DNA from 2 places in the Rhizobium sp. 42MFCr.1 genome. Region 2 is predicted to be linked to the other one. Evidence: predicted binding sites of a transcription regulator. Region 2 holds the regulator's gene; the other holds the start of a gene.
What was found. Region 2 encodes PhoB, which activates phosphate uptake and scavenging genes when phosphate is short. Its sites were predicted from a motif close to TGTCATNNANCTGTCAT; they were not measured.
Positions count from the first base shown of each region.

Region 1: the regulator PhoB is predicted to act here: its motif matches at 2,467-2,483, upstream of C934_RS0100875 (LTA synthase family protein).

Region 1 is NZ_KB897818.1:167,923-172,994, reverse strand. It holds gene C934_RS0100890 (DUF2865 domain-containing protein) at 1-502, shown strand, start outside; gene bluB (5,6-dimethylbenzimidazole synthase) at 509-1,198, opposite strand; cobalamin riboswitch at 1,239-1,420, opposite strand; gene C934_RS0100880 (TolB family protein) at 1,447-2,280, opposite strand; gene C934_RS0100875 (LTA synthase family protein) at 2,498-4,426, shown strand; gene C934_RS0100870 (DUF1003 domain-containing protein) at 4,508-5,032, shown strand.
Region 2 is NZ_KB897832.1:7,295-12,366, forward strand. It holds gene C934_RS0115790 (GcrA family cell cycle regulator) at 190-723, shown strand; gene phoB (phosphate regulon transcriptional regulator PhoB) at 817-1,500, opposite strand; gene phoU (phosphate signaling complex protein PhoU) at 1,537-2,250, opposite strand; gene pstB (phosphate ABC transporter ATP-binding protein PstB) at 2,294-3,109, opposite strand; gene pstA (phosphate ABC transporter permease PstA) at 3,124-4,446, opposite strand; gene pstC (phosphate ABC transporter permease subunit PstC) at 4,443-5,072, opposite strand, start outside.

The sequences.
Region 1 (5,072 bases), on a different contig from region 2:
TGGCTTTTTTCCGTTAAGCTCGAATGCAACCTCGCAGGACTTCGCCCGCGATGCCGACACCTGCTCGAAGATGTGTCCCGGCATCGACACCGAGCTCTTTTATCATGACGTCTCCAGCACTGAGACTTCACAGATGATATCGGCGGCGACGGGCGCTCCTTACAGCGCAATGCCGAACGCTTTCGCCTACAAGAACCGCAAACCCGGCGAAAAATCATCCTGCAGCTGCGACCTCAACGCCTACTATGAGCGGATGCGAAAAAGCCAATCGATCAGCGAACCGCCGCAACAAGGATCGATCACCACGATCGAAACCAAGAAGCCCGAGCCAGCGAGCAAGGTCGCCGCCCCGGCTGCACCGCAGCCTCAGGTGCCGGACAGGCCATATGATCCGGCGACCAACAAGGTGCGCCAGATCGGTCCGCAATTCTTAGCCGGCGACCAAGGCACAATCGACCTCAAGCATCCGGCAAAGCCGGGCCCTCAGCCGCAGCAGCAATAGCCGCCCTCAGTCCGCTGGATTGTCCCAGCGATCCGTAAACACCAGTTCCTCCAGCACCAATCGCTGGCGCCATCCTTTGACGGCGAGTTCCGGCTGGTCATAGAGCCGGTCGACATAGCCGACGCAGAGCCAGGCAACGATCTCGACCCGATCAGGAACACCGAGGATGTCCTTGATATCGGACTCGTGAAAGATACTCACCCAGCCGACCCCCACGCCTTCGGCTCGGGCGGCGAGCCACAGATTCTGCACGGCGCAGACCGTGGAGTAGGAATCCATCCGCCGATTGTGCGTCCTGCCAAGAACGACATCGCCGCAGCGGTCCGGATCGCAGGTCACGCAGATGCTGAGCGGTGCGGTTCGGATGCCCTCAAGCTTCAGCGAGCGATAGAGCTGTTGCCGCCCGCCTTCAAACATCTCGCCGGCCTCGCGGTTGGCGCGATTGAAGGCCTGCCACGCGGCCTCCTTCACCTTGTCATCGCGCACCAGGATAAAATTCCAGGGCTGCATGAACCCAACGGACGGCGCGTGATGCGCGGCCGTCAGAAGCCTTTTGACGACGTCGTCCGGTATGGCATCCGGGAGAAACTCGGAACGCACGTCGCGTCGCGTCGAAATAGCCCTGTAGACGGCGTCGCGTTCCTCGGTCGAAAAGGCTGCGGCTCCCGACAGGGAGCCTGAATGGTCTGGTCGCATCGTCAATCCCCAACAACACAACCGCCCGCCGTCCACGCGGGTCAGTCTATGGTGTCGGGCCGGTCTTCTGACTTGGCGTCATCCGACTGCCGCGCCTTCCCGGTACTGGACCAGTGGCTCTTTGCGGCAGCCGTCAGCCTTACAGCGTTGGGCACGTTTCGGTCTTTCACCGAATTCCCGATTCTCCCGCCCGCGGCGGGCACCCGACGGACGCGTCTATGCCCATAAACCCTGGCCGACGCAATCCCTTAATCCGAGACGGGAAAGTAGCGCACATAGGCGAACTCATCACCTGACGGCGACCAGTTGGGCACGTTGATCGTTCCCTGCCCGCCGAAGAGATCGAAGAGCATCGTCAGGTTTCCGCCGTCCATGTCCATCAGCCGCAGGCGAACATCGAGATCGCGTGGATGGTCGAACACATCAGGATCGTAAGAAAGGATCAGAACCTTGTCGTTGTTGGGCGACGGATGGGCAAACCAGTTCCCATAGTTGTCACTGGTGACCTGCTCGAGACCGGTCCCATCGGGATGGATTCGCCAGATTTGCATGAGGCCGGTGCGGCTAGAATTGAAGTAGATCCATTGACCGTCGGCGGAATAGTCCGGCCCGTCATTGCGTCCCTCGCCGTGGGTCAGCCGCTTTTCTTCGCCGCCGTCAACGGAGATCGTGTAGATATCGAACAAATCGTTGCGGATGCCACAATAGGCGAGTTGCTTCCCGTCGGGCGACCAGCCGTGCCAATAGGATGGCCGATTTTGCGTCACCAGCCGCGGCGTACCACCTTCGGCCGGCAGCACATAAATCGTCGACTTCCCGAACTCGGTTTTGTCGGAGATGACGATCTGGCGGCCATCGGGCGAAATGCCGTGGTCGTTGTTGCAGGTCGTCGCAAAGCCGGTATCGACCTTGCCGACCTTGCTCGAACCATCAAGTGCGAGACGGTAGAGGAGTCCGTCGCCGTTCAACAGCAGATAGGTCCCATCCGGCGAAAAATTCGGCGCCTCAACGAGTTGCGTGGTTTGCCAGACGACGCGCGCCTCGCCTGTCCTGATGCTGTAGATCTCAACGGAACTGCGCAATCTGAATCCTCCTAAGCATCGAATCCGCCAGACCTACGACGGCTCGCCACTCAGCACAAGCAAATGCGCCTGACCGAGAATCTGCTCTGGAGGTAGTTCCTGCGTGATGGGCGTTTTATCCACCGATCACAAATGCAGGAAACCTAACGGTTCATCTAGCATTCATGACGAAGATGTGACAGTTCGACGAAGCTTCTATGACGTCGGAGTTTTCCAGTTGATCGCGTTGGTAATGAGGTCTGCAGCGGCAGCGCGTTTTGCGTCGCTTTCCACCGATTTCGGGGGAAGCGCTCGGTCGCCCGCCCTACGCACCGCACTCAGCGTTGCTTTTTGTGCCCTGCTTGCGCTCCTTGCCACCGCCACTGTGGAGATCATTGCCCGCGATGGGTTGGCCGACGTCCGCGAATTCCTGACATCGCCTGTGCGTCCGGGGATGACGACGGTTGTGATGTTGACTGTCCTGATGCTGTCGCTCGATGCAGTCCTGGGCCGGCGGTTCATTTCGGCGCTGATCGTTCTTCCGCTTGTGATCGTCCCCGCCATCGTATCCAACCAGAAGCAGCACTACCTTTCGGACCCGCTTTATCCATCGGACGTCCTTTTCGGGCGGCAGATCATGGAACTGCTCCCTGTGATGGTGCGCGACCGCCCCTGGACGGCCGTTGCGATGCTTGTCGGCATCGTCTTGTCCGTTACCGCGATTGTCTTCCTCTGGCGCTTCGCCTGGCGCAACTTCCCAAAGCTCCCAAGGGCCTCTCGCGTCCGCCGGCTTTGCGTCGGCCTGCCCGTTATCGCGGCTTTCGGGTCCTTGATGGACTATTCCCAATATTCCTTCATCCGTGACCGCCTGCAGGTGGTTCCGATGATGTGGGACCAGAAGGAAAACTACCGCAGCAACGGCTTCATCCTCGCCTTCATCTTCAACATTCCGATGGCAGACGTGGCAGCGCCTGTCGGCTTCGGTACAGAGGCGCTCGACGCCATCCCCGGCCGCAACTACGGCTACCTCAGCGGGCCACGCGAAAAGCCCGACGTGATCATGCTGATGAGCGAGTCATTCTGGGATCCGACCCGCCTGAAGACGCTGAGCCTGTCGCCAGATCCTATGCCGACGATCCGTGCAGAGCAGTCCGGCTATGTCTTCTCGCCGGAGTTTGGCGGCATGACCGCCAATGTCGAATTCGAGGCGCTGACAGGTTTCTCCAACGCCTTCCTGCCATACGGCAGCATTCCCTACCAGCAATACATTCGTCGTGATGTTCCCTCGCTCGCCACGTTCTTCCGTGGCGAAGGTTACGCGGCGCGGTCGCTTCATCCGTTCAGCGGCTGGTTCTGGAATCGCAACGAAGTTTACAAGGACTTCGGCTTCGAGCAGTTCCGCTCCGAAGAAACCCTGCCTCCCATGGAAAAGCGAGGCATCTTCGCTTCGGACGAGTCGCTTATGAAGGAGATCATGAACGAGGCTGACGGCATGGATCGCCCGTTCTTCTTCTTTGGTGTCACCTTGCAGGGACATGGCCCCTACGAACCGAACCGTTACGCCCACAACACTATCGACATCAAGGGCAACCTGAACGATGCCGACCGCGCCACCCTTGGCACCTATACGCAGGGTGTCAAGGAAGCCGACGACAGCCTCAAGATGCTGATGGATTGGGCAGAAAAGCGCGACCGCGAAACGATCATCGTGCAGTGGGGCGACCACCTGCCCCCGCTCGGCAATGTCTACATGGCGACCGGTTACATGCCGGACCAGGTTGCCACCCGCAAGGCATCAGTGAGCGTCATGAAGCAGGAACACGAGACCCCGCTCGTCATCTGGTCGAACAAGAAGGGCAGCAAGAAGGATGTCGGCACCATCAGCCCCTCACTGCTTTCGTACCACCTCCTGAAGTTCGCCGGCTTCGAGCATCCCTACTACACGGGCTTCCTCGGCCGCGTGCAGAAGAAGTACAGCGTCATCGACCGATATCAGCTCATTGCCCGCGACAACACGGCATCTCCCGATTGGGTCCTGAAGCCGAAGAACCTCGATCCCCTCGTCCGGGACTATCGATACCTCCAGCATGACATCATGTTCGGCAAGGCTCAGACGCTCGAGCGGTTCTTCCCGCAGCATGCCTGGCTCTATGCGCAAGGCACATAGAAAAGCGGCACAAGCCCGCATTGCAATTTGAAAACATTACGGAATACTGGCGCGCGAGCGATCTAGCATTCGGAGTCGGCCATGCATAACCTATCGGACCTCATCCACCATCACTTCGACAAGCCGGCCGACGAACTCGGCGAGATCGAAAGGCGCGTTCTCGCGAAGGCGCACGAGCGGAAGATAATCTCGACCGATATCAATGCCGCTCTTCAAGCCGAATCTTCCTCCGGCCAGCGCTTGGCAGATACGATTGCGCGTGTTGGCGGCTCGTGGAGCTTTATTATTGCTTTCCTGCTCTTCCTGGTCTTCTGGTGCGTTGTAAACACCATTGTATTGCTGACGCGCGCCTTCGATCCCTATCCGTTCATTTTCCTCAATCTCGTGCTTTCGATGCTGGCGGCGATCCAGGCTCCGATCATCATGATGTCGCAAAACCGCCAGGCGGAGCGCGATCGTTTCGAGGCGGCAAAAGACTATGAGGTCAATCTCAAAGCAGAACTGGAAGTTCTATCCCTGCATCAGAAGATTGACATGCGCGTGCTCACCGAAATTGCAGCATTGCGCGAAGACATCGAGCGTTTGAACCAGCGTCTGCCCAGTTGATCGAAGGATCCGGGATCGCTTGAATTTAACTATACCAATC
Region 2 (5,072 bases):
TCGATTCCCCGAGATTCAACCGACTCTTGTCACGGAGTCGGCCTCACACTAGGTTAAAACTCAATTACTAGGCTGCATGCGGCGGAACTAGTCACCAAAATTTGAGTAAGCGTTTCTTGCCTCGGATACGTCCGTGGCAACGGTGAAGGATTCTGCCTACACCAACGCTAATAAGGCGGAGACAGGGGCATGAACTGGACAGACGAGCGCGTTGAAAAACTGAAGAAGCTGTGGTCCGAAGGCCTGAGCGCCAGCCAGATCGCAGCACAACTTGGCGGTGTAAGTCGTAATGCCGTCATTGGTAAAGTCCATCGTTTGAGTCTGCCCGGCCGTGCCAAGGCCGGCGGTTCGACGACCACCGTCAGAACCCCCAAGCGCACGACTTCGGCGCCCCGCGCCACGAACTACGCCTCGCGGATCACCACACGCACCGTTACCCGCCAACAGGGCGCGACGATGCTCAAGGAAGAGATCGAAATCGATACGGTGGAGGAAGTCCGCTTCCGTCCGGCCGCAAATGTAATCGTTCCGATTTCTCGCCGCCTTGGCCTCACCGAACTCACCGAGCGCACCTGCAAGTGGCCGGTCGGCGATCCGCTCAATGACGACTTCCACTTCTGCGGTTGCGAGTCCCCGGACTCTTCCCCGTATTGCACGTATCATCAGCGCATGGCCTACCAGCCGGTCAACGAGCGCCGCAAGGCCGCTAACCGGGTCGCCTGACCCGGAAGCCGGATAAGGAATAAAGAAAACGGGCCTTCGCGGGCCCGTTTTTCGTTGTATTGGAAAGACCTTTCAGGCTCTCGCCTGAAAGGATCAGGCTTCCATCGAATAGCCGGCACCGCGCACGGTGCGGATGACGTCCTGCATGTTGGAAAAGTTCAAAGCCTTGCGCAGGCGGCCGACATGGACGTCAACAGTACGCTCGTCGACATAGATGTCGTGACCCCAGACGCCGTCGAGCAACTGCGAGCGCGAGAAGACGCGGCCGGGCGATGCCATCAAGAACTCGAGAAGGCGGAATTCGGTCGGGCCGAGGCGGACTTCGCGGCTCTTGCGGTGAACGCGGTGTGTCTCGCGATCCAGCTCGATATCGCCGCACTTCAGCAGCGTCGAGAGCACCTCGGGCTTGGCACGACGCAGCATCGCCTTGACGCGAGCGACAAGCTCCGGCGTCGAGAACGGCTTGACGACGTAATCGTCAGCACCGGTCGAGAGGCCGCGAACCCGTTCGCTTTCCTCGCCACGGGCGGTCAGCATGATGATCGGCAGGCGCTCGGTTTCCGGCCGCATGCGCAGGCGGCGGCAGAGCTCGATGCCAGACACGCCCGGCAACATCCAATCGAGGATGAGAAGGTCCGGCGTGCGTTCCTGAAGCCGGATCTCGGCCTCGTCGCCGCGCAGGATGGTATCGACCTCAAAGCCTTCGGCCTCAAGGTTATAGCGGAGAAGCACGCTCAGCGCTTCTTCGTCTTCAACGACAGCTACTTTAGGGATCATTCGTTTCGGTCTCCTGGGGGCGCGGTCGCGGAATGACTATTCAGTGACTGCGCCGACGGTGTTGGCGGTATCGTCCTTCGGACGTTCGCCTTCCGGCTGGGCACCGGTGGCCATGTAGTAGATCGTTTCGGCAATGTTGGTGGCGTGGTCGCCGATGCGCTCGATGTTCTTGGCGCAGAACAGAAGATGCGTGCAGCTGGTGATGTTGCGCGGATCTTCCATCATGTAGGTGAGCATTTCACGGAACAGCGAGGTGTACATCGCGTCGATTTCCTCGTCGCGCTCACGGACCGATTTTGCTTTGTCGGCAGCACGGCTCGTGTAGACGTCGAGGACTTCCTTGAGTTGGACGAGGGCGAGCTCGGACAGGTGCTCGAGGCCGCGGGCGAGCTTGCGCGGCACGCCGGCGCTCTGTACGGCAATGACGCGCTTGGCAGTGTTCTTGCCCAGGTCGCCGACGCGCTCCAGGTCTGCCGCGATGCGGATGGAGCCCATGATCTCGCGAAGATCGGCCGCCATCGGCTGGCGGCGGGCGATCGTGACGATCGCCTTGTCGCCGATCTCGCGCTCCGCGTGGTCGAGGATCACATCGTCCGAGATGACCTTCTGGGCAAGAACCGTATCGCCGTTTACGAGCGCGCGTACTGCATCCGAGACCATCTGCTCGGCCAAGCCGCCCATTTCCGAGATACGGCGGGACAGGAACTTCAAATCATCGTCGTAGGCAGAAAAGATATGTGTCGATGCCATAGGGCTCATCCTTGAATATCGTAAGTGCTACCGAGACGGCCGATCAACCGAAGCGGCCCATGATGTAGTCCTGGGTGCGCGGATCGTCCGGGTTGGTGAACATCTTGTCGGTGTCATTCTCCTCGACGAGGTTGCCAAGGTGGAACATGGCTGTGCGCTGCGAAACACGGGCGGCCTGCTGCATCGAGTGCGTCACGATGACAATCGTGTAGTTCTCGCGGAGCTCGTGGATGAGCTCCTCGACCTTGGCCGTTGCAATCGGATCGAGTGCCGAGCATGGCTCGTCCATCAGGATGACTTCGGGGCTGACGGCGACGGCGCGGGCGATGCAGAGGCGCTGCTGCTGACCACCGGAAAGACCGGTGCCGGCTTCGTGAACGCGATCCTTCACCTCATTCCAGAGGCCGGCGCGCTGCAGGCTGTGTTCGACGATCTGGTCCATGTCGGCCTTCGACTTGGCGAGCCCATGGATACGCGGACCGTAGGCGACGTTTTCGTAGATCGTCTTCGGGAACGGGTTGGGCTTCTGGAACACCATGCCTACACGCGCGCGAAGCTCCACAACGTCGATATCCGGATCGTAGATATCTTCGCCATCGAGCGTGATCTTGCCAGCGACGCGGCAACCGTCGATCGTGTCGTTCATGCGGTTCAGGCTGCGCAGGAAGGTGGACTTGCCGCAACCGGATGGGCCAATCAGGGCGGTCACCGTGTTTTCACGGATGTTCAGCTTCACGTCGAACAGCGCGCGCTTCTCGCCGTAGTAAACGGAGACGTCCTGGCCGATCATCTTGTAGGGAATGGTGTTCATCTTCTGATCAACCGCTTTCTCAACTGCTGCTTCCGTCAACATGTTCATAATGTTTACTCCGTTTACCAGCGGCGCTCAAAGCGACGACGCAAGAGGATGGCTCCGAGGTTCATGAGGATCAGGAATAGGAGCAGGACGATAATGGCGCCGGAGGTCCGCTCGACGAAGGCGCGCTCGGCTTCATTGGCCCACATGTAGACCTGCACCGGCAGGGCCGTCGAAGGCTCCATGGGCGTCGCCGGAGCATTCGCGACGAAAGCGACCATGCCGATCAAAAGCAGCGGCGCCGTCTCCCCGAGCGCGTGCGCCAGACCGATAATCGTGCCGGTCAGGATACCGGGCATCGCAAGCGGCAGGACGTGGTGGAAGACCATCTGCATCTTGGAGGCGCCGAGGCCGAGCGCGGCCGAGCGGATCGATGGCGGGACGGCGCGAAGCGCTGCGCGGGTCGCGATGATGATCGTGGGCAAGGTCATCAGGGTCAGTACCAGACCACCAACCAGCGACGCTGAACGCGGCAGGCCGGCGAAGTTGATGAAAACAGCAAGACCGAGCAGACCGTAGACGATGGAGGGAACCGCCGCGAGGTTGTTGATGTTGACCTCGATCAGGTCCGTCAGCTTGTTCTTCGGTGCAAATTCCTCGAGGTAAATCGAAGCGGCAACGCCGATCGGCAGGGAAAGGACGAGCACGATCAACATCAGATAAAGCGAGCCAACCAGGGCGACACCAAGACCGGCGGCCTCGGGACGGCTGGAGTTGCCGTTGACGAAGAGCCCGGTGTTGAATTTCTTGTGCAGCGCACCGGTTTCCGCCAGCTGGTTCATCCAGCCAACCTGCCTGTCGTTCACCTTGCGGTTCTTCTCGTCGACCTTGAGGTCAATCTGACCCTTGTTGGCGGAGTCAACGTTGGCGTCTGCAAGCAGGGTGATGTTGACTGTCCTGCCGATGAGCGACGGATCGGCAACGACCATGTCGCGCAGCTGGATCGGCGCGCCCTTGGAGATCATAGCGGTCGCGTCACGCACCTCGGGACGGCTCGATGCATTGAGGTTCAGCGTCTTGACCATCGCGTCGCGGATGAGAACCGAATAATTGGCCGCGATCAGCACGGACGGATCCGTTGCGCGCTTGTTGTTCGGGTCGATGGTTTTCTCGCTGAACTCGATCGGCAGCGTGATCGCCGTCTGCAGGAAGGCCGTGTAGCCCTTGCTGACGACGCTCGTCAGCAAAACCGCCAGGAAGATCAAGCCAAAGGAGATCGCAGCGATTCCATAGATGCGGAACCGGCGCTCGGCGGCATAGCGGCGCTTGAGGCCGATGTCGCGACGTTCAGGCGCCTTCGAAACGACAACGCCCTGACCCGGAGAAACAATATCCGTCATTCGTACTGCTCCCGGTATTTGCGCACGATATAGAGCGCGTAGATGTTGAGGCAAAGCGTGATGAAGAACAGCGTGATACCAAGCGCGAAGGCAACCAGCGTCTGCGGCGAGGTGAACTCCAGATCACCAGTGAGCTGATTGACTATCTTGACAGTGACTGTCGTCATTGGCTCGAACGGGTTGATCTGGATGCGCGCTGCGACACCCGCCGCCAGCACCACGATCATGGTTTCGCCGATGGCGCGCGATGCAGTCATCAGAAGCGCGCCGACGATGCCGGGCAGCGCCGCGGGAAGCACCACCTTCTTGATTGTCTCCGAACGCGTCGCACCGAGACCGAGCGAACCATCGCGGAGCGCACGCGGCACAGCGGTGATGATATCGTCGGAGAGCGACGAAACGTATGGGATCAGCATGATGCCCATGACGATACCCGCTGTCAGAACGCTCTGTGCCTGAATAAAGTTCGCATAATTGCCGGTAAGGAGGCCGTTTACCTGCGAAGACAGGTCGCGGAGGAAGGGGCCGACCGTGACGAGGGCGAAAAAGCCGTAAACAATCGTCGGAATACCAGCGAGCACTTCGAGCAGCGGCTTTGCGATCGATCGCACCGCGGGGGCCGCGTA